DNA from 3 places in the Caulobacter sp. GW821-FHT11E11 genome. Region 1 is predicted to be linked to each of the others. Evidence: predicted binding sites of a transcription regulator. Region 1 holds the regulator's gene; each other region holds the start of a gene.
The links. The regulator LexA, encoded in region 1, represses DNA repair genes until DNA is damaged. The targets are predictions, from matches to a motif close to ATGTTCNCNANNTGTTCT.
Positions count from the first base shown of each region.

Region 2: a site for LexA is predicted at 3,199-3,216, ahead of uvrA (excinuclease ABC subunit UvrA). Genes of this name have one in related genera too.
Region 3: a site for LexA is predicted at 2,808-2,825, ahead of AC1RR5_RS10285 (putative DNA modification/repair radical SAM protein). Genes of this name have one in related genera too.

Region 1 is NZ_JBXARO010000011.1:138,457-148,364, forward strand. It holds gene gltX (glutamate--tRNA ligase) at 1-1,241, opposite strand, end outside; gene AC1RR5_RS24230 (ComEC/Rec2 family competence protein) at 1,428-3,572, shown strand; gene AC1RR5_RS24235 (isocitrate lyase/PEP mutase family protein) at 3,603-4,358, shown strand; gene lexA (transcriptional repressor LexA) at 4,437-5,144, opposite strand; gene AC1RR5_RS24245 (class I SAM-dependent methyltransferase) at 5,316-6,107, opposite strand; gene lepB (signal peptidase I) at 6,158-6,949, opposite strand; gene AC1RR5_RS24255 (lysophospholipid acyltransferase family protein) at 7,017-7,583, opposite strand; gene trpC (indole-3-glycerol phosphate synthase TrpC) at 7,672-8,460, opposite strand; gene trpD (anthranilate phosphoribosyltransferase) at 8,457-9,482, opposite strand; gene AC1RR5_RS24270 (anthranilate synthase component II) at 9,493-9,908, opposite strand, start outside.
Region 2 is NZ_JBXARO010000013.1:82,988-92,895, forward strand. It holds gene AC1RR5_RS25845 (ABC-F family ATP-binding cassette domain-containing protein) at 1-1,461, opposite strand, end outside; gene AC1RR5_RS25850 (hypothetical protein) at 1,418-1,531, opposite strand; gene AC1RR5_RS25855 (DUF1203 domain-containing protein) at 1,642-2,106, shown strand; gene AC1RR5_RS25860 (hypothetical protein) at 2,109-2,270, opposite strand; gene AC1RR5_RS25865 (hypothetical protein) at 2,379-3,029, opposite strand; gene uvrA (excinuclease ABC subunit UvrA) at 3,294-6,203, shown strand; gene AC1RR5_RS25875 (hypothetical protein) at 6,262-7,176, opposite strand; gene AC1RR5_RS25880 (glutathione S-transferase family protein) at 7,341-7,955, shown strand; gene AC1RR5_RS25885 (hypothetical protein) at 7,952-8,839, opposite strand; gene AC1RR5_RS25890 (hypothetical protein) at 8,840-9,598, opposite strand; gene AC1RR5_RS25895 (hypothetical protein) at 9,706-9,908, opposite strand, start outside.
Region 3 is NZ_JBXARO010000003.1:641,705-651,612, reverse strand. It holds gene ligD (DNA ligase D) at 1-1,812, opposite strand, end outside; gene AC1RR5_RS10295 (hypothetical protein) at 1,831-2,100, opposite strand; gene AC1RR5_RS10290 (HU family DNA-binding protein) at 2,429-2,710, shown strand; gene AC1RR5_RS10285 (putative DNA modification/repair radical SAM protein) at 2,839-4,059, shown strand; gene AC1RR5_RS10280 (UdgX family uracil-DNA binding protein) at 4,059-5,489, shown strand; gene AC1RR5_RS10275 (hemerythrin domain-containing protein) at 5,538-6,074, opposite strand; gene AC1RR5_RS10270 (hypothetical protein) at 6,203-6,400, opposite strand; gene AC1RR5_RS10265 (ATP-binding protein) at 6,462-8,186, opposite strand; gene AC1RR5_RS10260 (TOL_0243 family YfiR-like periplasmic protein) at 8,183-8,776, opposite strand; tRNA gene AC1RR5_RS10255 (tRNA-His) at 8,947-9,023, opposite strand; gene AC1RR5_RS10250 (energy transducer TonB) at 9,225-9,908, opposite strand, start outside.

The sequences.
Region 1 (9,908 bases):
GCGGCGTCAAAGGTCGCGACCGAGGCCAGTTGCTCCCGCAGGCGCGTCAGGCGCTCGGCGGTTTCCTCGGTCAGCTGCTTTTGGGTTTTCTCTTCCAGCGCCAGCGGACGAACCTTCAGTGCGAACGCACAGTGGTCGACCAGCTCCAGGATGGTCTTGGCGCCTTCCTTCACCTCCGGAACCGTGCGGGCGATGCGCTCGCGGGCGTCGGCGGGCAGGGGCTCGCCACGCTTATGGGCGGCCGTCAGGGCCAGCTCGGTCAGGCGGGCGTCGTCGGCCTTGCGCAGGTGCTGGGCGTTGATGTGGTTCAGCTTGGCCCAGTCCAGGCGCGCGGGCGCCTTGACCACGTCGGCCACGTCGAACCAACTGATCGCCTGCTCGTCGTTGAAGACCTCGTCGTCGCCATGGCCCCAGCCCAGGCGGGCCAGGTAGTTGCGCATACCCTCGGGGATGTAGCCCAGGTCGGCGAACTCGCCGACGGCCTGAGCGCCGTGACGCTTGGACAGCTTGGCGCCGTCGGGGCCGTGGATCAGCGGGATGTGGGCGAAGGCCGGCACGTCCCAGCCCAGGGCCTTGTAGATCAGGCTCTGGCGGGCGGCGTTGTTAAGGTGGTCGTCGCCACGGATCACGTGGGTGACGCCCATGTCGTGGTCGTCGACGACCACGGCCAGGTTGTAGGTCGGCGCGCCGTCGGCGCGGAGCAGGACAAGGTCGTCCAGCTCGATATTGCGGAAGGTCACCGGGCCCTTGACCAGGTCGTCGACCACGGTCTCGCCGTCCAGCGGACCCTTGAAGCGGATCACGTGCGGGACCGCCAGGTCGCCTTCCGGCGCGTCGCGCCAGGGCGAGCGGATGGCGCGGCCCTCGGAGCGGGCCTTCTCGCGGGCGACTTCCAGTTCCTCGACGGTCATCCAGCAGCGATAGGCGCGGCCGGCGGCCAGCATCTCCTGCACGGCCTCGACGTGGCGCGGGGCGCGGGTGTGCTGGAAGACGACCTCGTCATCCGATTCCAGGCCCAGCCAGTTCAGGCCCTCGAAGATCGCGGCGACGGCCGCTTCGGTCGAACGCTCACGATCGGTGTCCTCGACGCGAACAAGGAACTTTCCTCCCGTGTGGCGTGCATATAACCAGTTGAACAGCGCCGTGCGGGCGCCGCCGATATGCAGGAAACCGGTGGGCGAGGGGGCGAAGCGCGTGACGACGCCAGTCGCGAAAGGGCCGGGGGAGGTGGGGTTCGACATGGACTTCAGGGCTGCAAGGCTGGACGCCAAGACGGCGCCGGAAACCGCGGGCCGCGATGCGGCTTGGGCGGCGCGTCTTAGCATGCCGCTTTGCACCGGGCCTAGCGCTTTTCCGCAGCGCGGCGAACTTGGCTTAACCGTCAAAAATACAGTGGTTTCCGGGTGTTAGGCGCGGAACTTGCCGATATCGCGCCGGCGACAGCCGCAACGCGGGTCTCCTGGCGCGGCCTCGCGGCGCTGACGGTCGCCGAAGTGCGAGTCAATGCGGTCCGGGCCTTCCTGTGGACGCCGGTGGCGTTCGGTCTGGGCGCGGCGGCCTATCTGGAGGCGGGGCGCGAGCCGTCGCTGTGGCTGCTGGGCGGCGTGATGCTGGTGCTGGCAGCGGTCTGGCAGGTCTTGCGCCGACGCAATGCGGCGCCGCTGCTGGTGGCTCTGGCCAGTCTGGCGGCTTGCGGCGCGGCGGGCGGCTTCGCGGCCAAGCTCCGCAGCGACCGTGTGGCCGCGCCGGTTATGGCCGGCGAGCGGGTCGTGCGACGCGTGGAGGGCTTTGTCGTCGACGTCGTCAGCCCCGGCGCGGGCGGGCCGCGTCTGCTGATCGCGCCGGTCGCGGTGTCGGGGCTGGCGCCGGAACACACGCCGCGTCGGATCCGGGTGACGATCGGCGAGAACGAGACGCCCGCGCCGGGCCAGGCTGTGCGGCTGAGGGCCATGCTGGGGCCGCCGCCGCCGCCGGCCGCGCCGGGATCCTACGACTTCGCGCGCGACGCCTGGTTCGACTCGATCGGCGGCGTCGGTTTCATCATCGGCGACTGGGACGTCGCGCGGCTGGATCCGCCACCATGGCGGCTGCGGTTGTCGATGGCGGTCAACGCCTTCCGCTGGAGTTTGGCTCAGCGGATCCTGGCGCGGATGGGACCCACCAGCGGTGGCCTGGGCGCGGCCATGGTCACCGGCCATGAAGCCTGGATCACTCAGGACCACACGGACGCCATGCGCGCTTCGGGCCTGGCGCACATCATCTCGATCTCCGGCCTGCATATGGCCATCGTCGGCGGCTTCATGTTCGGGGTAGTGCGGTTGGGCGTCGCCGCCTGGCCGTGGCTGGCCCTGCGGGCGCCAGGCAAGAAGATCGCCGCCATCGCCGGCCTCGTCGCCGTGCTGGGCTATCTGGTGATCTCGGGAGCCCCGCCGCCAGCCGAGCGGGCGGCGATCACGGCCAGCGTGGCGTTCCTGGCGATCCTGTTCGACCGGCGGGCCATCACGCTTCATGGGCTGGCAGTAGCGGCCTTGCTGATCCTGGCCCTGAAGCCCGAGACGGCCGGCGAGCCGGGCTTCCAGATGTCGTTCGCCGCCACCGCCGCCTTGGTGGCCCTGGCCGAGGCCTGGCCGCGTCCGGTGAAGGAGATCTCGACGCCCTGGTGGATCCGCTGGCCGCAGGCGGGGATCGTCTGGCTGGCGGCGTCGGTCGCGGCCAGCCTGGTGGCGGGCCTGGCCACCGCGCCGTTCGCCATGCAGCACTTCAATCGTGTCGCCGTCTGGGGCCTGCCGGCCAATCTGGCGGTCGCGCCGCTGTCGTCGTTCGTGATCATGCCGTTCCTGGCCATCGGCACCTTGCTTGAGCCGTTCGGCTTGGGCGCGCCGTTCCTGGCCGTGGCCGGATGGGGCATCGACGCCATGGTCGGGATCGCCAACGGCTTCGCCGACGCCCATGGCGCGCAGAGGATCGTAGCCAGCGCCCCGCCGCAGGTGCTGGTCGTGGCCTTCCTGGGCCTGATGATCCTGTGCCTGTGGAAGGGCCATCTGCGCTGGATCGGCGCGCCCCTGGCCCTGGCGGTCGCCTTGTGGCCCAGGCCCGCCGCGCCGGACGCCTGGATCGCCGCCGACGGCGCCACGGCCGCCGTCCGCTCGGGCGACGCGGCGGTCTTGTTGCGGACCGACGCCAAGCGCTTCGGGGCCGAGCTGTGGGCGCGGCGGCGCGGGCTCGAGCCGGCGACCTGGAGCCTCTACGCCTGCGACAAGCGGGTCTGCGCGCCGGCCCTGGGCGCGCCGGTGCGGCTGTCCCTGGCCTGGAGCCGCAAGACGCCCGACGCCGAGACTTTGTCGGGCATGTGCGTGGCCAGTGAGGTCGTGGTGATCCGGGGTCCGGCGCCGGAGCGCATCCCGCCGCTGTGCGCCGATGCGGTGTTGCTGGCGGCTGAGGATTTCGCGCGCGGTGGAGCGGCCGAGCTCTATCGTCGGCCCGACGGCTGGCGCATCGTCTGGGCTCAGCCATTGCGCGGCGACCGGCCTTGGAGCCGCCTGCTGACACCTGATGTCACGAGCGGCGGCTAAGCCTCGCGCCGACCTTCTGGAGGATTCGTGATGTCCAACCCGTTCGCCGCCCGCCGCGCCGCCTTCCGCGCCCTGCATGCCGAGGGCTGCTTCGCCCTGCCGAACCCGTGGGACGCCGGCAGCGCCAAGCGGCTGCAGAAGTTGGGCTTCAAGGCCTTGGCCTCGACCAGCGCCGGGGCGGCCTGGGCCCTGGGCAAGGACGACGGTCAGATCACCCGCGACGAGGTTATCGATCACCTGCGCCAGCTGTGCGCCGCCACCGACCTGCCGGTGAACGCCGACTTCGAGGCCGGATTCTCCGATACCGCCGAGGGCGTCGGCGAGAGCGTCACCCTGGCCATCGAGGCCGGCGTCGCAGGCCTGTCGATCGAGGACTGGTCGGGCTCGGCGCTCTACGACCTGCCGGTCGCCTTGGAACGCCTGAAGGCCGCCCGGGCCGCCATCGACGCCTCGGGCCAGGACGTGATCCTGGTCGGCCGCACCGAGGGCTATCTGCGTGGCAACCGGAATCTGGAGCCGACCATCGAGCGCCTGAAGGTCTATGCCGAGGCTGGCGCCGACTGCCTCTACGCACCTGCGGTCACCGATCCCGAGGAAATCCGCGCTATCGTTCAGGCCGTGGCCCCCAAGCCGGTCAACGTCCTGTTCTGGGGCTCGGACATGTCGGTCGAGAGCCTGGGCGCGCTGGGCGTGCGCCGGGTCAGCACGGGCGCTTCGCTGGCGGCGGCGGCCTGGGCCGGCTTCGACAAGGCGGCCAAGCGGCTGGCGGAGGAAGGGCGGCTGTAACCCCGATACGAAAAGGCCCCGAACCTCAGCCAAGGTCGGGGCCTATTCAAATCCCCGCTTTCGCGGGGATGAGCCGAGCTAGTGATACCGGCGGATCAGGCCCACCAGCTTGCCTTGCACCTCGACCTGGTCGGGGCCGAAGATGCGGGTCTCGTACTTCGGGTTGGCCGCTTCCAGGGCGATCGAGCCGCCCTTCTTGCGCAGGCGCTTGAGGGTGGCTTCCTCGCCGACCAGGGCGACGACGATTTCGCCCGAGGTGGCGGTGTCGCCCTTCTTGATGATCACGTAGTCGCCGTCGAGGATGCCGGCCTCGATCATCGAGTCGCCCTGCACCTCGAGGACATAGTGCTCGCCGCTACCCAACATGGCTTCGGGCACCGGCAGGCGCTCGCGTTCGTGCTGGATGGCGTCGATCGGGGTGCCGGCGGCGATCTTGCCCAGGATCGGCAGGTCGCGGCTGTCATTGGCGGGCGCCGACGAGGCGGCCGGGGCGGGCGGGGGCGAGCCGCCGCCTTCGAAGACCTGCGGGCGGAACGCGCCGCGGCCCTTGGGCGGGGCGGCCGTCGTCGCCTGCTGCGGCAGCTTCACCACTTCCAGCGCCCGAGCCCGGTGGGCCAGGCGACGGATGAAGCCGCGCTCTTCCAGGGCCGTGATCAGCCGATGGATGCCCGACTTGGAGGCCAGGTCGAGGGCCTCCTTCATCTCGTCGAAGGACGGGGAGACGCCGGTCTCCTTGATCCGCTCGTGGATGAACATCAGCAGTTCGTGCTGCTTGCGGGTGAGCATGTGAACCTCGGCTGGAGCGCGGAACAAACCGCAAACCTTTCGAATGTTCTCTAGGCGTTCCGCGTTAAAGTCAAGTCGAGCGTCGTTCGCCGGAGAAAGGCGAGGAAAATCAATAGCTAGCTTGGCCGATAGGGTAAATGTCGACCAGAATCAAAAGCTTAACGAAAGCTTTCAGGTGCGTTTGCGGGCCACGATGATGTCCTGGTCCTGCATCGGCTCGCGCCGCCAGACACCGAGCGCCACGTTGAGTGTGTCGAGGCCCAGGGCATCGTACTGAGCCAGGATCGAGGCCAGGTCGTAGGCGATCGTGTCCTCGGGCATCTCGGGATTGGCCGTCCAGCAGCCGTCCAGGGCGTGGACGAAATCGAAGGCGATCTGGCCATTGCCGGTGTTGGCGCGGGCCTCGTCGTCGATCAGGTACCAGGAGATGACGCTGGTTCCGCCGGGCTTCAAAACGCGGACGATTTCTCGCGCAAATTGCGCCTGGTCGGCGGCCAGCAGGTGGGTGAACACCGAGCCCAGCCAGACGAAGTCGAAGCTGGCGTCGGGATAGGGGAACACGAAGCGGCTGGCGGGTTGCGAGCCTTCCGGATTGTACCGGTCGCTGTGCATGTCGGCGTGGAGGAAGGCAAAACGCTCGTCGCCGACGGCGATGTTGGCTTTGCACCAGTCGATCGCCTGGGCCATCACGTCGAAGCCGGCGTAGCGACCTGTCTCGTCCAGATAGTCCACCAAGGGCGCGGCGGCGCGGCCGATGCCGCAGCCGACGTCCAGGATAGCGTGGTGCGGCTGCAGGCCAGCATCGATGAACAGCTGCCGAAACTGCTGGCCCACGCGGACGTAGTCGGCGTCGGCGGCCCCGACCAGATGCCAGAGCTCCTGCGGGGCGGCCACGGCGTCCACCGCCGGGGCGGGAGGGGCGGCCGACAAGGCGCGACGCAGCTTGGACAGGAAGGCCCGCATCCGATTCCCCTCAATTCGAAGTGGCGCGGACCCTAGCGGGGGTTGTGAGGTCAGCCAACCTTGGGGGCGGGCAGGGCCTTGAACGTGCGGTCCAGGCGCAGGCCGTGGCCGGTCCACGAGAACAGGATCCGCTCGGCGCGGCCGACCAGGTTCTCGGCCGGGATGAAGCCCATGCCCAGTTCCGGCGGCAGGTCGGCGTCGCGGGCCACGTCCCAGGCGCAGGAAGCATAGCCCTTGGGCGTCGAGCCGGGGTTGAAGCGGCTGTCCAGCGAGTTGTCGCGATTGTCGCCCATCACGAAATAGCAGCCGGCGGGCACGGTATAGACGCCGGTATTGGCCGCCTGGGTCTCGACCCCGAAGCTGTTGGTGGCGTAGGTCCGGCCGTTCGGCAGGGTTTCGCGCAGGTGGCGGACCGGGATCGGATAGGCATTGGGCGAGCCCTCGGCGTCGATGCCGGTCAGGGTCTGGGTCACGGCCGCGCCGTTGATGCGCACCACGCCGCCCTCCATCTGGATCCGGTCGCCGGGCAGGCCGATGACGCGCTTGATGACGTCGGTGCGGCCGTCGCTGGGCTTCTTGAACACCACGATGTCGCCGCGTTCGGGCGCCTGGCCCAGCAGGCGGCCGTGACCCACGGGCGGACTGAGCGGGATCGAGTGGCGGCTGATCCCGTACGGATATTTCGAGACCAGGATGTAGTCGCCGACCATCAGGGTGGGCTGCATCGATTCCGACGGGATCGTGAACGGCTGGCAAAAGACCGTGCGCGGGATCAGGAACACCACGACCACGATGGCGAAGGTCTTTGCGGTCTCGATCAGGCCTTCAGTCCACTTGCGCATCGCCATCCCCTTGCTTGCTCAAGCCAAGGTTAGGGCGGCGAGCTTGGCCAAATCGTGGCGGCGGGCTCTAGAGGACGGTCTTGCGTTCCGGATGCTTGGGCGTGACCGGCGCATAGAACGCCGCCAGCGCCGCCAGGTCCTTCTCGTAGTCGCCGCTGGGCATCATGGCGGGGCCCAGGCCCACGACCTTGCGCTTGTAGTCCATGAAGCCGGGCACCATCGGCACGCCGGCCTTCAGGGCGATGTTGTAGAAGCCGGTCTTCCAGCCGCCCGCCTTGCCGCGCGTGCCCTCGGGCGCGATCGTCAGCATGAACTCGTCGCGGCGGGCGAACTCGTCGGCCATCGCCTGGACCGTGTCGCGCGACTGGGAGCGGTCGATCGGCACGCCGCCCAGGTCCTTCATTAACTTCTCGAACGGCCAGCGGAACAGCGAGGCCTTGCCCATGAAGCTGAGCTTCAGGTTCAGCGCATCGGCCGCGCCCAGGAAGTAGACGAAGTCCCAATTGCTGGTGTGCGGCGCGGCGATGATCACGAACTTGCGGGTCGTCGTCGGGGCCGAGCCCTCGATCGTCCAGCCCTCGCGCTTGAAAAAGGCGACGAGGGACCAATTCACCACGCGGGCGAGCCAATGCATTCGCGTTTCCTCGCGCGGGGCAGTGTTCTTGTTGAGAGGACTGTGGGCGGGCGAGGGGGAAAACGCCAGACGGCGCGTACCCGATCTGTCAGCCGAGCAAGGCCTTGGTCGCCGCCGTGACGTCGGCCTGGCGCATCAGGCTCTCGCCGACCAGCATGGCCTTGGCGCCGGTGGCCTCCATCCGCACGACGTCGTCGTGGGTGAAGATGCCGCTTTCGGTGACCAGCAGGGCATCCTTGGGGGCCAGGGCCTGGAGACGCTCGGTGACGGCCAGGTCGACCACGAAGCTCTTCAGGTCGCGATTGTTGATGCCGACCAGATCCGAGCCTAGGGCGCCGGCGCGTTCCATCTCGGCCTCGTCATGGACTTCCACGAGGGCGTCCATGCCCAGGCGCTTGGCCTCGCTCATCAGCTCGGCGGCCAGGACGTCGTCGATCATCGCCAAGATGACCAGGATGGCGTCGGCGCCCAGGGCCCGGCTCTCTGCCACCTGCCAGGGATCCACGAGGAAGTCCTTGCGGATGCAGGGCAGGCTGACGGCCGCGCGGGCGTCGATCAGATAAGCGTCGGCGCCCTGGAAGCTGGGGCCGTCGGTCAGCACCGACAGGCACGATGCGCCGCCGGCTTCGTAGTTCCGAGCCAGGGCCGGCGGGTCGAAGTCGGCGCGGATCAGGCCCTTGGACGGCGAAGCCTTCTTGATCTCGGCGATCAGCGACAGCTTGCCAGGCGCGTGGCCGGCGATCAGGGCCTGCTTGAAGCCGCGCGGCGACGAGGCGTTGCGGGCGGCGTTCTCGAGCGCGCCCAGGGTGCGGCGACGCTTGCGGTCGACGACCTCCTCAAGCTTGTAGGCGGCGATCTTGGCGAGGATGTCGGTCACGCGGTCACTTCCGTATTCGTAGCGGCCACCAGCCCGGCCAGGGCGGCCTTGGCGCGGCCTTCGTCGATGACGTCGGCGGCCAGTTCGATACCCTCGACCAGGGTCTCGACCCTGTCGGCGACCAGGAAGGCGGCGGCGGCGTTCAGTAGCACGATGTCGCGATAGGCGCCCTTTTCGCCGTCGAACAGACGGGTGAGGGCGGCGGCGTTGAAGTCGGGATCACCGCCGGTGATGTCCGACAGCGAGGCGCGTGGCAGGCCCACGGCCTCGGGCGTGATCTTGAACAGGTGGATGCGGCCGTCGCGCCATTCGGCGACCTCGGTCTCGCCCGTGGTGGTCAGCTCGTCCATGCCCGAGCCGTGCACCGACCAGGCACGCTCGGCGCCCAGCGCGCCCAGGGCCTTGGCGATCGGCTCGACGAAGCGCGGGGCCGAGACGCCCACGACCTGCCGCTTGGCGCCGGCCGGATTGGTCAGCGGGCCTAGCAGGTTGAAGATGGTGCGGAAACCCAGCTGCTGGCGGATCGGCGAGACGTGCTTCATCGCCCCGTGATGGGACTGGGCGAACAGGAAACAGATGCCGGCCTCGTCCAGGGCCTGGCGCTGCTGCTCGCGCGTGGCGTCGATATTGACGCCCAGGGCGGTCAGGACGTCGGCGGTGCCGGACTTCGACGTGATGGCGCGGTTGCCGTGCTTGGCGACCTTCAGCCCCCCGCCGGCGGCCACGAAACCCACGGCGGTGGAGATGTTCAGCGTGTGCAGGCCATCGCCGCCGGTGCCGCAGACGTCGATGACGTCGTACGGGTGTTCCAACTGCACGGCGGCGCGGCGCATGGCGCGGGCGCAGGCGGCGATCTCACCTACCGTCTCGCCGCGCAGGCGCATGGCGGTGACGGCGGCGGCCACCTGGGCCGGCGTCGGCTCGCCGCGCAGGCAGGCGGCGAAGAAGATCTCGGCGTCGGCGTCGTCCAGGGTCTGGCCGTCGGCCAGCTTGGCCAGCAGCGGCTTGAAAGCGTCGGACATGCTGTGCGCCCTAGACCCAGACCGCCGCGTCGCGCTTGACGCCGGCCAGGTCGATGAAGTTGGCCAGCATCTGATGGCCGCCCTCGGTGGCGATCGATTCCGGATGGAACTGGACGCCGTACACGGGGCGCGTCTTGTGCTGCACGCCCATGATCTCGCCGTCATCGGTCCAGGCGGTGACCTCCAGCTCGGCGGGCAGGTCTTCGCTGCGGACGGCCAGGCTGTGATAGCGCGTGGCGGTGAACGGGTTGGGCAGGCCCTTGAAGATGCCCTTGTCCTCGTGACGGACCTTGCTGACCTTGCCGTGCATGACGGCCTTGGCGCGGATCACCTCGCCGCCATAGGCCTGACCGATGGCCTGGTGGCCCAGGCACACGCCCAGGATCGGCAGGTCGGCCGGCGCGCTGGTCAGCAGGGGCAGGCAGA
Region 2 (9,908 bases), on a different contig from region 1:
CAGGTCCAGGTGGTTGGTCGGCTCGTCCAGGATCAGCAGCTGCGGCGGCGCGGCGGCGCTGAGCACGCAAGCCAGGGCCGCCCGCAGACGCTCGCCGCCGCTCAGGGTTCCGGCCACCTGGTGCGCGGCGGTATTGCGGAACAGGAACCGGGCCAGGGCCGCATGGGCGTCGTTCTGGGTGGCGCCGGGGTTCAGGCGGCGGAAGTTCTCCAGGATGGTCTCGTCGTCGTTCAGCAGCGCCGCCCGCTGGTCCAGCAGGGCGACGGGGACGCCCAGGCGGACCTCACCGACAGTTGCTGTCAGGTCTCCGGTCGCCAGGCGGATCAGGGTCGTCTTGCCCGTCCCGTTCGGCCCCGACACCGCCACGCGCTCGGGCCCGGCGAGGCGGAACGACAGGCCGTCGATCACCCGTGTTCCGTCCGGCCAGGCGAAGCCGACGTCGTCGAAGCTCAGCACTGTCCGCCCATCCGGCAATCCGGACGATGGCAGGTCGAAACCCAGGGTCCGGGCGCGTTCGACACGGGCTTCCGCGCTCGCCTTTGCCTCCGCCGCCTGGGTCGCCAGCTTGTCGGCGAGCTTGCCCTCGCGCGCGCCGCTCATCTCGGCGCGCTCGGCCATCATGCCGAGCACGATCTTGGGCGTGCCGCCGCGATCGGCGAACTTGCGACCGGCGGCGTCGCGGCGGTCCTTGCGCTCGCGGGCGACCTGGGCCTCGCGGGCGACGCGGCGGACCTCCTTCTCGGCGTGGTCGAGGTCGCGCTGGGCGGCCTGGGCCTCCTCGGCCTTGCGCTCGGCATAGAGGTCCCAGCCGCCGCCGTACGAGCGCGCGCCCAGGGACGACAGCTCGACGATCCGGTCCATGCCGCGCAGCAAGGCGCGGTCGTGGCTGACCACCACCGCCCCGCCGCGCCAGCGCGACAACACGCGGGCCACGATCGCCTTGGCCTCGACGTCCAGGTTGTTGGTCGGCTCGTCCAGCAGCAGCACGTCAGGTCGCGCGATCAGCAGCCTAGCCAGCCCCGCCCGCGTCGCCTGGCCGCCCGACAGCGCCGCCGCGGGTCGCTCAGGATCGAAGCCTGAAAGACCGACGTCGCCCAAGGCCTGGTCCAGCCGCGCCGGCAGGTCCCAGTCGGCCTCGGAGAGGTCGGTCTCGTCGCCCTCCCCGCGCTCGATGCGCGACAGGCGATCCCAGTCGCGGCCGACGCCCAGCAGGTCGACCAGCCGCGCGCCGTCCGAGACGTCCGGCGTCTGGTCCAGGGTCGCGACCGTCCCCGTCCGCGCGACGGTCCCGGCCAGCGGCGGACGCAGGCCGGCGATCAGCGCCAGCAAGGTCGACTTGCCCGCGCCGTTGCGCCCGACGAGGCCGATGCGCTCGGCCCCGATGGACAGGTTCAGATTTTCGAAGAGCAGCCGGCCGTCAGGCGTGGCGGCGGAAACGGCGTCCAGAGTGACGAAGGACATGCGAACTCACGGTCAGGGAAACGGGAAGGACGAAGCGGTCTTCCGTCTTGCTGATCATGAGGGCCTCCATCAGTTGAGAGCGCGGCTTCTACGCCCGCGAACGCGGTTCGGCAAGACCGCAAGGATCGGGTGTCGTCGCCGATTGAGAAGAGGGAAAACGCCTCAATAGAGGAGTTCTCCATGGCCTACGCCGTAACCAGCCTGCCCGCCGAACCGTTCGCCCCGCTGTTTGCGATGGACGACGAAACCCTGGCCGCGCACGGCGCCCGCCGCGTGGTCGCCGACGTGGCGCGCGGCTTTCCCTGCCGCGTCAGCCTGGATGACGCCGAGCCCGGCGAGACCCTGATCCTGGTCAATTACGAGCACCAGCCGGCCCCGACGCCGTTCCGCGCCAGCCATGCCGTCTTCGTGCGGGAGAATGTCGAACCGGTCGCGACCGTCGACGCGATGCCGCCAGCCCTGCGCCGTCGCCTGCTGTCGCTGCGGGCCTTCGACGAAACCGACATGATGATCGCCGCCGACATCACCGAGGGCGCGGCGGCCGACGCCCTGATCGCGACGTTGTTCGAGGATCCGAAGATCGCCTATCTGCACGCCCACTACGCCAAGTGGGGCTGCTACGCGGCGCGGATCGACCGGGCCTGAGGCTAGGGAGCCATGTTCCGCAGGACCCAGACCAGCGAGCCGATCCCGCCGCAGAACACCATCATGTCGATGATGATCGAACGCGGCTTGGGGCCCTTCAACGCGTCGAACGCGTCCTGCTTGGCTTCCTGCTTGCTACTTTCGGCGGCGGCCTTCTTGGCCATGGCTCGGTCCTTCTGACGTCGAGCCCCCGCCCGATCGTGGCGGTTTAATCATGCGTGGACTGAAGAACCCGCTTCCAAACAGGGTTTAGGGAATCCGAACGGCCAAGGTCAGAAGCAGCCGCCTTCGCTCAGCCTGGGCGCCGGGCCGCCGGTGGACAGGTTCCGCTCGGCGAAGCCCGGCGTACGGCCCCGACGGTAGTCGCGGCAGCGTTGCCGGCGTTGCTCGTCGTAACGCGGCGGCGGCTTGGGCTCGGGCGTCTCCCACTTGGTCTCGTCGATCGGGCCGATGAAGTTGGGCGACGGACGCTTGTCGGGCCTGTGGCCCCAGCTGTTGTAGCAGGCCTCCTTCTCCTCCGACGTCATGTGCTCGTTGCTGAGGCCCAGGCACGCGCGCTTGAGCCGGCCGGTCCCCATGGAGGCGTTACCCTCGATAAGCCGCCAACGGTCGACGACTTTGGGATCGACCGTCCACGCGGGATCGACGACGGGTGCAGACGGCGCTGTCGGAGCTGAGACGACCGGCGGTCCCTCGTCTTCCGACGTCGTCGCCTGAGCCGGCGCCGCCCGCGCCGCCGATCGCGCTCCGGCCGCCGCCTGGCGTTGCGGCGAGGCCCGCTTCTCCGGCTTGTCCAGCTCCAGGACAATGACCGGCGGCTCTTCCAGCAGCGGCGGCGGTTCCTCGATCAGCACCAAGGCGCCTAGGATCAGACCGTTGACCAGCACCCCGCCCGAGGCGGCGAGCCACCGCCTGGTCCACACGCCCCGCCCCATCCCGCCACCTCTGGTTAAGCTGGGAGAGGACGACGCGCGCGGATGGCGCCGCTTTCGGGGCCGCGCGATGGCTGGCAAGTGTCCAAGCGGCGCCTTATTGGCGGCAGGTCTGCTGACACTGACTGTCAGCAGAAACGGCCCCTCGCGGGCGCGACATTTGTTCACACCTTGTTCTTGTGTTAATTCGCGCGTCGAGCCCTACATATAGCCGCTGCGCTGCGACCAATGTCGCGGCCCAACGTTCCGGAAAACATGGCTGAGCAACTGAACTTCATCCGCGTTCGCGGCGCCCGTGAGCACAATCTGAAGAACGTCAGCGTCGACATTCCGCGCGGCGAGCTGGTCGTGCTGACCGGCCTGTCGGGGTCGGGCAAGTCGTCCCTGGCCTTCGACACGATCTATGCCGAGGGCCAGCGCCGCTACGTGGAAAGCCTGTCGGCCTATGCCCGTCAGTTCCTGGAGCTGATGAGCAAGCCCGACGTCGACCTGATCGAGGGCCTGTCGCCCGCGATCTCGATCGAGCAGAAGACCACGTCGCGCAACCCGCGCTCGACGGTCGGCACGGTGACCGAGATCCACGATTACATGCGCCTGCTGTGGGCGCGGGTCGGGATCCCCTATTCGCCGGCCACCGGCCTGCCGATCGAAAGCCAGACCATCAGCCAGATGGTCGACAAGATCACCGCCCTGCCCGAAGGCACGCGTCTCTACCTGCTGGCCCCCGTCGTGCGCGACCGCAAGGGCGAGTACCGCAAGGAGATCGCCGAGTGGCAGAAGGCCGGCTTCCAGCGGCTGAAGATCGACGGCGAGTACTATCCGATCGAGGACGCCCCGGCGCTCGACAAGAAGTTCAAGCACGACATCGACGTGGTCGTGGATCGCGTGGTGACCAAGCCCGAGATGGAGCAGCGCCTGGCCGACTCCATCGAGCAGGCCCTGCGCCTGGCCGATGGCTTGGCCGTGGCCGAGTTCGCCAATATCGAAGAGGGCGAGAAGGAGCCGAGGCGCATCCTGTTCTCGGAACGCTTCGCCTGTCCGGTCAGCGGCTTCACCATCGCCGAGATCGAGCCGCGCCTGTTCTCGTTCAACAATCCGGCGGGCGCCTGCCCGGTTTGCGACGGCCTGGGCGCCAAGCTGGCCTTCGACGCCGACCTGGTGATCCCCGACAAGGACAAGAGCCTGCACAAGGGCGCCGTCGCCCCATGGGCCAAAGGTCCTTCGCCACTCTACACCCAGACTCTGCAGGCTTTGGCCCGTCACTACGGCTTCTCGATGGACGAGCCCTGGTACAAGCTGTCGGCCGACGCGCGTGACGTGGTGCTGCAAGGCTCCAAAGGCGTGAAGATCAAGTTCACCTACGACGACAACGCCCGGAAGTACGAGGTCGAGAAGCCCTTCGAGGGCGTGCTGCCGAACCTGGAGCGCCGTTGGCGTGAGACGGACTCGAGCTGGGTCCGTGAAGAGCTGGGCCGCTACCAGTCCGACACCCCGTGCGAGACCTGCCACGGCAAGCGCCTGAAGCCCGAAGCCCTAGCCGTCAAGATCGACGCCATGGACATCGCCGAGGTGTCGATGCTGGCCATCCGTCCGGCGCGCGACTGGTTCGCCAGCCTGGAAGGCAAGCTCTCCGACAAGCACATGGAGATCGCCCGGCGGATCCTGAAGGAGATCAATGATCGCCTGCGGTTCCTGGTCGATGTCGGCCTGGACTACCTCAACCTCTCACGCGGTTCGGGCACCCTGTCGGGCGGCGAGAGCCAGCGCATCCGCCTGGCCAGTCAGATTGGCTCGGGCCTGACCGGCGTGCTGTACGTGCTGGACGAGCCGTCGATCGGCCTGCACCAGCGCGACAACACCCGCCTGCTGACCTCGCTGCAGGGCCTGCGGGACCTGGGCAATTCGGTGCTGGTCGTCGAGCACGACGAGGAGGCCATCCTCACCGCCGACTACGTCATCGACATGGGCCCGGCCGCCGGCGTCCATGGCGGCGAGATCGTCGCCGAGGGCAAGCCGGCCGACATCATGGCCAACCCCAAGAGCGTCACCGGCATGTACCTGACCGGCGCGCGCGAGATCGAGGTGCCGGAAGAGCGCCGGCCGATCAGCAAGAAGAAGATGCTGCGCGTCATCGGCGCCACCGGCAACAACCTCAAGAACGTCACGGCCGAGATCCCGGTCGGGACCTTCACCTGCATCACCGGCGTGTCAGGCGGCGGCAAGTCGACCTTCACGATCGAGACCCTGTACAAGGCCGCCGCGCGCCGCCTGAACAACGCCAGCGACGCCCCTGCCCCGCACGAGCGGATCGAGGGCCTGGAGCAGTTCGACAAGGTCATCGACATCGACCAGTCGCCGATCGGCCGCACCCCGCGCTCGAACCCGGCGACCTATACCGGCGCCTTCGGTCCGATCCGTGACTGGTTCGCGGGTCTGCCCGAGAGCAAGGCGCGCGGCTATGGCCCTGGGCGCTTCAGCTTCAACGTCAAGGGCGGCCGCTGCGAGGCCTGCCAGGGCGACGGCGTCATCAAGATCGAGATGCACTTCCTGCCCGACGTCTACGTCACCTGCGATATCTGCAAGGGCAAGCGCTACAACCGCGAGACCCTGGACGTGCTGTTCAAGGGCAAGACGATCGCCGACGTCCTGGACATGACCGTCGAGGAGGCCGCCGACTTCTTCAAGGCCGTGCCGCCGATCCGCGACAAGATGGAGACCCTCAAGCGCGTGGGCCTCAGCTACATCAAGGTCGGCCAGCAGGCCACGACCCTGTCGGGCGGCGAGGCCCAGCGGGTGAAGCTGTCCAAGGAGCTCAGCAAGCGCGCCACCGGCCGCACGCTGTACATCCTGGACGAGCCGACCACCGGCCTGCATTTCGAGGACACCAAGAAGCTGCTCGAGGTGCTGCACGAGCTGGTCGACCAGGGCAACACCGTGGTCGTCATCGAGCATAACCTGGACGTGGTGAAGACCGCCGACTGGCTGATCGACTTCGGTCCCGAGGGCGGCGACGGCGGCGGCGAGATCGTCGCCACCGGCTCGCCCCAGGACGTGGCCAAGGTCGAGGCCAGCTGGACCGGCCGCTACCTCAAGGAGCTGCTGGACCGCCACGAGGAGCGCCGCAAGGCGCGAGTGGCCGAGCTGAAGAAGGCCAAGCGGGCCTAGAAACAAAAAGGCCCCGGAGAGCGATCTCCGGGGCCTTTTCCTTGGATACTTCGAAGGCTTACCAGCCGCCGTTACCCTCGCTGGAGACGCCGCTCTCGCGCTCCTTCAGTTCGCGATAGATGGTCGGGGCCGGGCCGAAGACGATCAGGGTGGTCAGCACCGAGATCAGGCCCGAAAACAGCGCCTGGACGATGCCGGCGGGCGTGAAATAGGCCTGCAGCGAACTGGTGTCGGCGCGCATCATCTTGCCGGTGGCGGCGAAGTCGCCCGAGGCGATCAGGCCGACGGCCGAGACGATCGTCCAGATCAGCAGCACCACGATCACGCTCATCACCCCCGCCAGCAGATAGGCGCCCAGCAGCGGCCAGAAGAGGCCCTCGGTCTTGGGCATGGCGCGGAACAGGGTGACCTTGCCGGTGTCGAAGGTGACCGACGAGGCGAAGGACAGGCGCACGGCCAGCCAGACCATGGCGCACATCGAACCGACGACGCACAGCAGCGCCAGGAACGCCCCCGTCGGGCCGCCCAGAGCGCCCAGGAAACCGCCCAGGGCCGAGCCCAGGAACAGCACGCCGATCAGCACCAGGCAGAGCAGCAGCCACACGGCGGCCTGACGCAGTTCGGCCGCGCCGATGCGCAAGTAAGCGAAGCGGCTTTCGTCATGACGCAGCACCACGCGGTTCAGGGTGGCGAAGATGATGCCGTTCAGCAGCAGGCTGTAGGGCAGCGACCACAGCGCCAGCGGCGCCAGGTCCGACATCAGGCGCGCCATCTCGCTGATGTCCGGCGTGTTGTTCTCGGAGGTGTAGCTGATGAAGGCTTCCAGCTGCGGACCGAAGAACGCGATGGCCAGCACATTGGAGATGATCGACAGCACCGTCATGGCGCCCGCCCAGACGCCGACGGTCTTCAGGTTCTCCCGCACCAGGCGGAAACCGGAGAAGGCCGCGTCGGAGGCGGAGAACTTTGACATGTCGGGCTCTTGAGGCTGGCGTGCAGAGCGACAGCCCTAACAAGGTTCGCGCCCCTTCGACAGTGCCGAACGCGGCTTTATTCGCCGGGGTTGCGGCGACGGCGAACCCGCCTCTAACATCTGTTTGAAAGACGGCCATCAGCGCCGTCTCACGGGAGGCGACTATGAAGCTCTATGGCGAGGCCATGCCGGCGCCCAATCCGCGTCGCGTGCGGATCTTCCTGGCCGAAAAGGGCCTCGAGGTGCCCGAGATCCAGATCGGCATGCGCCAGGGCGGACACCGCAGTCCTGAACACCTCGCGCGCAACAGCCTGGGCCAGGTGCCGACGCTGGAGCTGGAGGACGGGACCACGATCAGCGAGACCGTCGCCATCTGCCGCTACTTCGAAGTGCTGCACCCCTCCCCGCCCCTGTTCGGGGTCACGGCGCTGGAGCAGGCCCATGTCGAGATGTGGATCCGCCGGGCCGAGTTTCGGCTGATGGTGCCGGTCGGGATGTTCTGGCGTCACGCCCATCCGCTGACCGCGCGCCTGCTCAAGCAGAACGTCGAGTTCGGCGAGTCCAACCGCGAGGTCGTCGAACGGGCCCAGCTGTGGCTGGACAAGGAGCTGGCCGATGGCCGTCCTTACCTGACCGGCGACACCTACACGATGGCCGACATCACCGGGCAGACGACCCTGGACTTCGCCGACTTCACCGGGCTGCACACGCCGGCCGAGGCCAAGCACGTGATCGCCTGGCGTGAGCGGATGGCGGCGAGACCCTCCGCGTCAGCCTAGTCGTGCAGGCCCGCGTCGATCTCGTCCTGGTTCAGCTGGGCGAAGGCGCGGGCCGGGGCGGCGACCAGGATCACGGTCTGCAGGGTCAGGAACACCGGGGCCAGCAGCAGGTTGGCCAGCAGCACCAGGATCAGGCGCGGGTGGCTGGCGACCACGTCGCCGCCGCTCAAGGGGTCGACGCCACCGCCGACCACATTGCCGATGATGCTGGAGATCGTCGTCCCGATCAGCGAGACCAGCGCCGCCAGGATGATGGCCATCACATACATGCCCAGCAGGCGCAGGAATTGGCCGTGGGTCTGGACCCACGCTTCCCGGATGTCGATGTGATGGTGCGAGAAGGCGTGCGGGCCCAGCAGCGACAGGCGCACGGCCACCCATAGGGACAGGCCGATCACCGCCAGGGCGCCCAGGGTGCCAAACCAGCCGGCCGCCGCGCCCGACAGCAACGACGTGCCCAGCACCACCGCGCCGGACGGAATCACCGTCACGCCCAGGGCCGCGGCCCAGGTGATCAGCGACACGACCAGCAGCTGCAGCTCTTCCTTGCCCAGGCGCAGATAGGCGAAGCGGTTGTTGTTGGGCTCGATCACCGAGCGGATGATCGCCGCCTGCAGCACCGAGGCCAGGACCAGGGCCACGGCGATCAGCAGCACCATGACCCCGCCCAGGTGGGTGATCAGGTCGAGGATCTCGCGCGGGTCGGCCGAGCCGGCGCGTCCGGCCAGGGCCGCGCGGCCTTCGTCGCCCAGCACGATCTTGGCGAACAGGCCCAGGATCGGCAGCATGACCAGCGAGAAGGTCGCCCAGGCCAGCACCGGCAGCGGCTTGCGCCGCATGGTGCGAAGACCCTCGAGGGCGGCGTCGACGGGACGGACGGACATCTAGACTTCCTGCGAGACCGCGTGGCGGCGGTAGAAGTGGGCCAGGGCGCCGGTCCAGGCCGGCATGGCGTAGAAATAGGTGCACAGCGCCAGCACCGCAGCGGTGACCGGCCCTTGCGGCGCCAGGCTCAGCCCCGCGCTGACGACCAGCACCGGCACGGCCACGGCCAGACCGACGACCAGCAGGGTCGGCACATGGCCGCGCGTCAGCGGAAAGGCGCTCAGCACCCGCACGCCCGACTGCTCGACCGTGGCCGGGGCCGACAGCGACAGGCGCAGGCCCAGCCAGACCAGGACCGCGAAGCTGGCCAGCGGCGCCAGGCCCACGAGGAAACCGGCCGGACCGGCGCTGGCGAAGGCGGCCTTCCAGCCCTCGGTCGTGCCGGCGTTGAAGTCCGGAGACGCGGTGCGGGCCACGCCCAGGGCGATGGCGCCGACAATGACCATCAGGATCGCGCCGATCAGGAACAGCAGGCCCAGGATCATCAGCTGGGCGGCCAGCAACCGCCACTCGTCACGGCCCCAGCGCAGGCCCTTGAATCCGCCCTGGCGATCGAACGCCCGGCGAAACAGCGCGCCCTGGGCGATCACCCCGGCCAGCAGCGTGGCGACGAAGCGCAGGCCCGGCGGCAGCAGACCGCCGGCGACGCTGATCACGGCCGCCAGCGCCAGGGCGCCCCAGCAGTCGCGGGCCGCGTTCGTCACGTCGGAAAGGCCCGCGCGCAAGGTCGCGCCGATGCTCGCCGATCCGTCCGCCATCCGATCAAGTCCCTCTTACGCTGGCCGCGCCACGAGTCGCCGCGAGCCTTGGCAATCTATGGCCTGACCGCGGTTCTGGCGATGGCGTCGCGCGGACGCAACCGGATTTAAGCCTCCGCCGGCGCCGCATCGCGCAGCGCCCGGTAGGACGCCGCCCACGGGGCGCAGAACACCGTCACGACCACCGTCGAGAACACCACCCACAGCGCGCCGGCGACGGCGATGGCCGGGCCCAGCTTGCGGACGATCTCCAGCGGCGGCTCGCGCAGCAGCGCCTGGGCCGCGCCCGGCTCGAACAGCCAGCTCAGCT
Region 3 (9,908 bases), on a different contig from region 1:
CAGCTTGGTCCCCGGCGTGCCGTCGCCGGCGTCGGGCCACAGCGGCTTGTCGGGATTGGAGATCGCCACGCCCAGCACCGAGGCCTTGCCGCCGGCGCGCTTGGCCGAGGCCGGTTTCGGCTGAGCCAACTCGACCTCCTCGACCGGGGCCGGCGCCTCGGCCGCGACGGCCTTGGCGGGCTTGTCCTCGCGCAGGCCCTTGAACGAGGCCTGGCGCACCGAGCCGTCGCCCGTGAAGCCCGCGAACTCGATCTCGGCCACCAGTTCGGGCTCGACCCAATGGATGCCTGCCCCACCGCGCGGCGCACCCTTGCCGCCGAACGGCGAGGTCTTGCGCGCCAGCGCCTTCAGAGCCGGGAGCAGCTTAGCGACCTTGTCGCGGCCATAGCCCGTGCCGACCCGGCCGACATGGGCCAGTTCGCCCTCTTTATTGTAGATGCCGACGATCAGCGAGCGGAACGCGTCGCCCGTGGTGGTCCAGCCCCCGATCACCACCTCGTGGCCGGCCCGGCACTTGGCCTTGGTCCAGGTCGCGCCCTTGCCCGAGCGATACGGCGCGTCCAGCTTCTTGGAGATCACGCCCTCCAGCGACATCCGGCAAGCCGACTGCAGCACCGCCTCACCGCCGCTGGTGAAGTGCTCGACGTAGCGGATGCGTTCTCCCTCAGGCAGCAGCGTCTTCAGCCGGTTCTTGCGGTCCGACAGCGGCAGCTCGGTCAGGTCCTGACCATCGGCATGCAGCAGGTCGAAGGCGAAGAAGATCAGGTCGTCGGTCTTCTCCTCCGACAGCGCCGCCTGCAGTCCCGCGAAGCTGGGCGAGCCGGCCTCGTCCAGGGCCACGACCTCGCCGTCGATCAGGGCGTCGGGGAGATCCTCGGCATCCGCGATCAGCTGCGGGAAGCGCTTGCTCCAGTCCAGGCCCGTTCGGGTACGCAGAGCGGCCTTGCCGCCCTCGATCCGCAGCTGCATGCGATAGCCGTCGAACTTGATCTCGTGGACCCAGTCCCCGCCGCCCGGCGGCCTGTCGACCAGCTTGCACAGCTGCGGCGGGATGAAGTCGGACATCTTCGCCGCCTTGGCGGGCTTGGCCTTGGCCATCTTGCCCTTCGGCGCGCCCGTCTCCTCGGCGGCCTTCTCGGCGCTGGCCTCGGGTGAATTCGTGCTGCTCCAGACGGCGTCCGACGTGGGCCCCTGCCCTGTCATGAACGGCGTCGGCGCCTTGCCCTTGCCGGCCGCGATCTTGTCCATCGTCCGGCCCGAGGCGATCGAGAAGGACGTGTCCTCCAGGAAGTCGAGGTCGCCCTCGATCGCGAACTCGTCGTGATGCTTGATCAGCAGCCAGTTCTCGCGTTTGCCGCCGAACTTGTCGTTGTTGATCCGGACGAGAACCCAGCCGCCCTTCATCCGCTCGCCGGCGAAGACGAGCTTGATCTCGCCCTTCTTGAGGCCCTTCTCCAGGTCGAAGCCCGGCTCGGGCGCCCACCAGCCGCGGTCCCATAGCATCACCGTGCCGCCGCCATACTGGCCTTCGGGGATCGTGCCCTCGAAATCGCCATAGGCCAGCGGGTGGTCTTCGACATGGACGGCCAGGCGCTTGTCGTGCGGATCGCGCGACGGCCCCCGGGTCACCGCCCACGACAGGAACACGCCCTCGTGCTCCAGCCGCAGGTCGTAGTGCAGCCGCGTGGCGTCGTGCTTCTGGATGACGAAACGCGCCCGCTCGGACGCGGCGACCTCGACCTCGCCCGAAGGCTCAGCCGTGAGCTTGAAGTCGCGCTTGGCCTGATAGGCCGCGAGCTTGCGCGCTGCCATGGTCGTTATTCGCCCCCGTTACTCGCCATCGAAGACTTGCGGTCGCTTGTCGTCCTCGTCGACGCCATCGCCGCCGTCGGCGTCTTCCTCGAGGGCGATGATTTCGTCGTCGTCCAGATCCTCGCCGATCAGGGCGTCGTCATCGTCGGCGTCGCCCTCGGCCTGGGTAACATCCAGCACGTCCGGCAGCTCCTCAAAGGTGCGCAACTCGCCGTCCTTGCCGACGACATCCTCGTCCAGCGCCTCGGCGCCGTCCTGCCCGTCCCATCCATTATCGACATCGGTCATGGCGGTCTCTCCTGTGTGTTCAGGAAGAATGGCTAGGGCCGGCGCGGCGTTCCGGTCTTGTCGATTTGAACCCGAACCGGCCCGGATCGGAGGCGATTCCGTGCAGAATCACCTAGTGCGCGAGTCGGCTCATAGTCCACTTACGGGACCAATATTAACGCTTTTGCCCCGAACTTGGCCGTTCGTGAGGCGACGATTTCGTAAAAATCCCCGGCCCACGGGCGTTTTGCCCCCATGAATCGGCGTTTTAACCTTCCCTAACGGGTGACAAACCCGAAACGCCTCGGCAGGCTCACAACTCCCTGATTCACAGGACATGAGCTTAGAGATGACGAACGTTTCCGATCTGGTCGACGCCGCTGTCGCCGCCGACGACAAGCTGACCAAGACCCAAGCCAAGGCCATCATCGACGGCGTTTTCAAGTCGATCTCCGACGCCGCCGTGAAGGGCGAAGAAGTCTCGATTCCGGGCTTCGGCAAGTTCAAGGTCCAGGCCAAGCCGGCCCGCACCGGCCGTAACCCGGCCACGGGCGCGACCATCGAAATCGCCGCCAGCAAGAAGGTCGCCTTCACGCCGGCCAAGCAACTGAAGGACGCCGTCAACGGCTAAGCCTTTGGCGGGGAGCAGGCCGCAAAGTCTGCTCCCCGACGCTTCTATTCACGCGCGACATTGTGCTCCATGCCCTTGTCGCGCGTGAAGACTATCTAGAACAAAATAAGAACGATAACGTGCCATGCATGGCCGTTCTCGATCTCAGACGTAAGCTCGCTATCCTCTCCGACGCCGCCAAGTACGACGCGTCCTGCGCCTCGTCCGGCGCCGAGAAACGGACCTCCGTCGGCGGCCAGGGCGTGGGCTCGACCGAGGGCATGGGCATCTGTCACGCTTATGCGCCCGACGGTCGCTGCATCAGCCTGCTGAAGATCCTGCTGACCAACTTCTGCATCTACGACTGCGCCTACTGCATCAACCGCGTGTCGTCGAACACACCCCGGGCGCGGTTCACGGTGAAGGAGGTCGTCGACCTCACCCTGAATTTCTACAAGCGCAACTACATCGAGGGCCTGTTCCTGTCGTCGGGCGTCATCCGCACGGGCGACTACACGATGGAGGAGATGGTCCGGGTGGCGAAATCGCTGCGGCTGGACCACGACTTCCGCGGCTACATCCACCTCAAGCTGATCCCCGAGGCTTTGCCGGAACTGGCGGCCGAGGCCGGCCTCTATGCTGACCGGGTGTCGATCAATATCGAGCTGCCACGTGACGACAGCCTGGCCGCCCTGGCCCCCGAGAAGAGTCCCACCGACATCAAGCGCGCCATGGGCCGCATGCGCCTGGCGATCGACGATTACGCCGAGCCGGCGAAGAAGGCCGGACGGCGGTCCTTCGCCCGCAGCCAGTCGACCCAGCTGATCGTCGGGGCGGACGCGGCCAAGGACGGCGACATCCTGGCCCGCAGCGCCAGCCTGTATGGCGCCTATCGCCTGGGACGGGTGTTCTACTCGGCCTTCAGCCCGATCCCCGACGCCAGTTCGCGCCTGCCCCTGGCCCGGCCGCCGCTGCTGCGCGAGCACCGCCTGTACCAGGCCGACTGGCTGATGCGCTTCTACGGCTTCGAGCGGCCCGAGATCGTCGCCGAGGGCGAGGACCTGGACCTGACCGTCGATCCCAAGACCAGCTGGGCGCTGCGCAACCGCGCCAAGTTCCCGATCCATATCCAGACCGCTGACAAGGAAACGCTGCTGCGCGTGCCGGGCATCGGCGCCAAGGCCGTGGAACGCATCCTGGCGGCCCGGAAGGTCACCCGCCTGACGCTGGATGACCTCAAGCGCGTTGGGGCCGTCCTGAAGCGCGCCAGGGCCTTCGTGGTCACCGCCGACTGGACGCCCGGCGCCCTGGCTGATCGCGAGAGCCTGAAGGCCGCCCTGGTCCAGCCCCAGCAGCTGAGCCTGTTCTGATGCGGGTGGTGCGCTTGGCGTCCGAGATCGACTTCGCCGGCTGGCGCGCGGCCGCGCGGGCGCTGCGGGCCGAGGGCGTGACGCCCGAGGCGGTGGTGTGGACGGTGGAGCGGGAACTGTTCGACCTGGACTTGCCCGTCGCCGCTTCTGGCGCGGCGAACTTCACTGTGCCCGCCGCCTTTGTCGAATTGGCCGAGCAGGTGATCCAGAACCGCAGCGCCGACCGCTGTGCCCTGCTCTACCGCATCCTGTGGCGGCTGGAGCGCGAGCCGCGGCTGATCGACAATCCGGCCGATCCTGACATGGCGCGCGCCCGCGACATGGCCAAGGCCGTCAGCCGCGCCTCGCACAAGATGAAGGCCTTCGTCCGCTTCCGGTTGATCGAAGGCGCAGCGACCGAGACCTACGCCGCCTGGTTCGAGCCCGCCCACCGCGTCACCGAGGCCACCGCCGGCTTCTTCGTGCGCCGCTTCACCAACATGGACTGGACCATCCTGACGCCCGACGCCTGCGTGGCCTGGGACCGCGAGCGGCTGATGGTGTCGGAAGGCGCCGATCCGGCTGATGCGCCGTCCGAGGACGCTCAGGAAGAGCTCTGGCGCACCTACTACGCCTCGATCTTCAACCCCGCCCGGCTGAACCCCAGGCAGATGCGTCAGGAGATGCCCAAGCGCTACTGGCGGAACCTGCCCGAGGCGGCGCTCATTCCCGAGCTGATCGAAACCGCCCAGGAGCGCGCCGCCGCCATGGTCGCGTCCACGCCTCGCCAACCGTCCGACCGCGTGCTGAAGGCCGCCCTGCGCCACGCGCGCGACGCCTCGTACGGCTCGGGCGCGGCCACGACGCTGGAGGAGGTCGACGCCGGCGTCCATGTCTGTCGCCGCTGCGACCTCTGGCGCGACGCCACCCAGGGCGTGCCGGGCGAAGGCGTGACCCCGGCGCCGCTGATGTTCGTCGGCGAGCAGCCCGGCGACCAGGAGGACCTTGCCGGTCGCCCGTTTGTCGGGCCGGCGGGGCAGATGTTCGACAAGGCCCTGGCCGAGGCCGGCGTCGCCCGCAACCGGACCTACGTCACCAACGCCGTGAAGCACTTCAAGCACGAGCTGCGCGGCAAGCGGCGTATCCACAAGACGCCGGACCGCGGCGAGGTCACCGCCTGTCGCTGGTGGCTGGACGCCGAGCGACGCCTGGTCAAGCCGCGTGTGATCGTGATGCTCGGCGCGACGGCGGCCCTGGGCGTGACGGGCAAACCGACGCCGATCGGGGCCAACCGCGGGAAGGCGCTGCAACTGTCCGACCAAAGCCAGGGCGTGGTGACCTATCACCCGTCGTTCCTGCTGCGTGTCCCGGATGAGGACGCCAAGGCGCGGGCCTATGCGGAATTCGTGCAGGACCTGCGGATGGCGGGTGAACTGGCGGGCCTGACATAGCAAAACGCCCGGCCTCTCGGCCGGGCGTCTGTTGAGCGCTCGGTAGCTTTAGTGCGCGGCCTTGCCGCCGTACTCAGCCATCAGCTCTTCCTTGCGGGCCTTCATGCGTTCGCCCATGCCCTCCAGGTCTTCTTCGCCCTTCTTGGCCTGGGCGAAGAAGCCGCCGGGCTGCTCCTCTTCCTTGACGTGGTGCTTGATGTACTCGCCCAGCACCTTGACCTTGGCGTCGTAGAACTCCTGGCCGGGCTTCATGGCCTCGATCTCGGCGATCAGCTTCTTGGCGCCGTCGTGCTCGACATATGCCTCGTCGATCAGGTCGTCCTCGACCTCGCCGCGGCTCTCTGGATAGAGGACCTCTTCCTCGATCTGGGTGTGGACCTTCAGGGCCAGGGCGATCTGGTTGAACAGGGCCAGCTTCTCGGCGTCCTTTTCGAGCTGCTCATACTCGTCGAACATCGCCTCCACCTCGCGGTGGTCCTTCTTGAGCAGGGTGATGGCCAGCGGATCACGGCGGCCCGTGCGACGGGTCGACTTACGCGGCTTGGCGGACTTGGTCTTACTGGTAGTTTTCGCGGTGGCGGCCATGGTGTTCTCCTGAACTGACCGCCAACCAACTCGCGGAGGAAGAGACCCGTTCCGTCGCCGTCAAACTCTTGAATGAGAAGCACTTTCAATGTCGAGCGACCGACAGTCGGCCGCTCGACACATGACGGTCAGCGGTTCTGAACGTTGCCCGAATGGGTCGTGTTCTGGCGCAGGTTGCCCGAGCGGCCTTGCTCGTCGAGATTTACGTCGGCATTGCCGACTTCCTGACTCTGCAGATCGTCGTGGCGACCGCCCTGCCCTTCGATGTCGGGCTTCTGGCCCTTGAAGGCGCGTTGTTCGGGCGGGATGGGGGGCGCTTTGGACATGGCTTCCTCCGTGATCGGTGAATGACTCCAACCGATCCGCGCTCCCGAGGGTTCCTACACCCTAGCTGGCTCGCTGCTGGCCCGTCAGCGCCGTATCCAGCTCCGTCGCCAGGGCTTCGATGCGGTAGGGCTTGATCAGCACCCGGCGGCCCTCGTTGGTCGCGGCGGCGGCGGCGGCGCTGTAGCCGGTGGTCAGGATCACCGGAAGGCTGGGGCGCAGGCGCGAGATGTCGCGCGCCAGGTCCAGGCCACCGACGTCGCCCGGCATGACCATGTCGCTGAACACCAGGTCGAAGGCGCCGTCCTTGCGCAGCACCTCCAGGGCGGCCAAGGCCTCGCCGGCGCGGACCACCTCGTAGCCCAGTTCGCGCAGCATCTCCTCGACCAGCTGGGCGACGCTGTCGTCGTCCTCGACCAGCAGGATGCGGTAGCGGCCGATCGGACCGGCCTTGCGCGGGGCGATGGCGGCGGGCTCGGCGGCCAAGGCCTTGGTCGAGCGCGGGATGCGCAGCCAGATCGTGGCGCCCTCGCCCAGCTTGCTCTCGACGCCCGCCTCGCCGCCCGAAGCGCGGGCGAAGCCGTAGACCTGCGATAGGCCCAAGCCCGTGCCCTTGCCGACGGCCTTCGTCGTGAAAAACGGTTCAAAGAGCCGGGTCAGCATCTCGGGCGCGACGCCGGGGCCGGTGTCGCGAATGGCCAAGCGGATGGTGTCCCCTGCCCCGTCCGGACGGCCGGAGGGTTCGTTGCGGGCCTCGATGGTGATCGTGCCGCCATCGGGCATGGCGTCGCGGGCGTTGATGGCGATGTTCAGCACCGCCACCTCCAGCTGCGAGGCGTCGACCTCGATGCGCCACAGGTCGGGCGGCAGGTTGATCTCGACCTTGACGTCCTCACGTAGGGAGCGGTCCAGCAGGGCGTGCATGCCGGCCAGGCGGGTGGCGATATCCACCACCTCGGGCTTCAGCGGCGTGCGGCGCGAGAAGGCCAGCAGTTGCTGGGTCAGGCTGGCGCCGCGATCGATGGCCTGGCGCACGCCCTGGCGCAGGCGCTCGCGGCGCGCGGGGTCGGTGGTGCGGTCCAAGAGGTCGATACCGCTGGAGGCGACCATCAGCAGGTTGTTGAAGTCGTGGGCCACGCCGCCGGTCAGCTGGCCCATGGCCTCCATCTTCTGCGACTGACGCAGGGCCTCCTCGGCCTTTTCGCGCTCGCGGATCTCGGCCTGGAGCTTGCGGTTGGTCACGACCTCGCGGGCGTTGCTGGCGCCCAGCACGGCCACCAACAGGGCGGCCATGACGATCAGTAGCGCGAAACCCGCATAGCGCATCGCCCGGCGGGACGGCGATTCCAGCACCGAGCGCAGATAGACCGAGCCCAGCACCGTCTCTCCCTCGGTCACCGGCGAGGTCAGGACCAAGCGGGCGCCGTCCAGGCGGGGCGGTCCCAGGGTGTTGCGGGCCGGCGGCGGCGGCGCGCCGGGACGGGTGAAGCTGGCGGTCAGCCCGCCTTGCATGTCGTAGGCGGCGACCGCCTCGACATCGGGGTTGGAGCTCTGGGCTCCGACATATTCGCGGGCCGCAGAGCGGTCGTCGAAGGCCAAGGGCGCGGCCATGCTGCCGGCCAGGATACGGAGCTGCACCTCGGCCTGGCGATGGCGCTCCTGCTGGCCCAGGTGCTCGTTATAGGCGGCCATGCCGAAGGCGGCCGCGACGATGGCCACGGCCAGGGCGATGGCCATCGACACGGTCAGGGCGGGCCGCCAGCCCGGTCGCGCGGCCGGTGCGGTCATTTGCCCCCCTCGCGCGGCTGCGCCGACAGCGCCAGCAGCTTGGAACTCAGGGTCAGGCCGGCCGCCTGGGCGGCGTCGGCGCGAATCGAAAAGCGCAGGCGGCTGTCGACGATCACGAACTGGACGATGGCGCCCGGCGCCTCCAGCTCCTCGTCCGCCACGGTCAGGACCGGCTTGCCGGCCACCACGGCCAGCATCTGCTGCGGCGTCTGCTGGCGAGAGGCGCTGAGGAACAGCAGGTGGCAGCCCGCGCCCTTGGCCACGATTGGCAGGCGCATGACGATCACGGGATGGTCGCCGACATGCAGGGCGCCGGCCACGCGGTCGATGGCGCCGCCGAACGGATCACGGCCGCCGACGCACAGCCGGAACGGGCTGCCGGGCGCCTCGAACGCTTCCTCGGGCCAGTCAACAAAGGGGGTGAACTTGGCCAGGTAACCGGCCTTCAGGGCGTAGCCGGGCTCCTGCTCGCCCGCCTGGGCCGCGCCAGCGAACGCGCATGCGAAGACCGTCGCCGTGAAGAGCCACGACGACCACGTACGCCAACCGGGCTTGCGCACCGGGGCACTGGGCGGGAAACCCAAAACCATACGCCTGTTCCCCCATGGGATTCTCAACGCGAAGCGGAACCGTTCGATCCCACACCGATGACATTTTGGAGGCAAGGGTCGACCATGCGACAAAACGCAGGGGCGAATAGAACTCGGGGGTGACCAGAACGCAAAAGGCCCGGGGCGAACCCCGGGCCTTTAGGTGACGATGGTACCGCCTCTCAGGCTTGAACTGAGGACCTCCGGTTCCACAAACCGGCGCTCTAACCAACTGAGCTAAGGCGGCGCATCGCGAGGGAGTGTCTTTAGTCGGACGCGCTCCCCGGATCAAGCGTCGAAACACGCTATTTTCACAGGAAAACGCGCGGGTTCCGCCTAGGCGTTTTCCAAGCAAAACCGCATGCGCTCACGCCGGGGCATTTTCCAAAGAAAACGCCCCGGAGCCGAAACTCCGGGGCGTCTCTTAGCTTTCGCCTGGATCCAGGCCCTATTGCGGGACTTGGAACACCAGCGGGACGGTCACCTGACCACCGTCGACGGGCGCGCCGTCGAGGGTTTTGGGCTTCATCCGGAACAGGCGCGACAGACGCAGGGCAGCGTCGCCGAAGCCCATGTCCGCAGGGTTCTCGGAGACTACAGAGCAGCTCTCCAGGGTACCCTTGGCCGTCACGGTGCACGAGATCGTCGCGCGACCAGAGACTTCCATCCGTTGAGCACGGTCCGGATAGTACCGGGCCATGTCGTCACCGCTCGGCTTACGAGCCCAGTCAGGGCGCGTGATGACCGAAGCGCGAGCCGGCGGGTTCGTCGGCACCGGCGGCACGGCGGAGATCACCGGCGGAGCCGTCGTCTCGACCCGCTTTTCAACGGGCGGGATCGGCAGCGGCGGCGGCGGCGTCACGTCCGGCGGCGGAGCCACCGGGGGACGCGGCTGCACCACGGCCGGAGGCGGCGGCGGTTCATTGGTCGGCGGCGGCGGCGGCGGAGGCGGCGGAGGCGGCGGCGGAGGCGGAGGCAGCTCCACATCCACAGCTTCGTCCGAATACTCCTGGAACACCGCTTCGAACTTCTGCTTCGCCAGGTAGGCGAAGAGGAGCGCGTGCAGACCGCAGACTACGACCAGGGCGACGCCGAACGGCCCCATACCCTTTTTGCGACGCGGGCCGTCAGA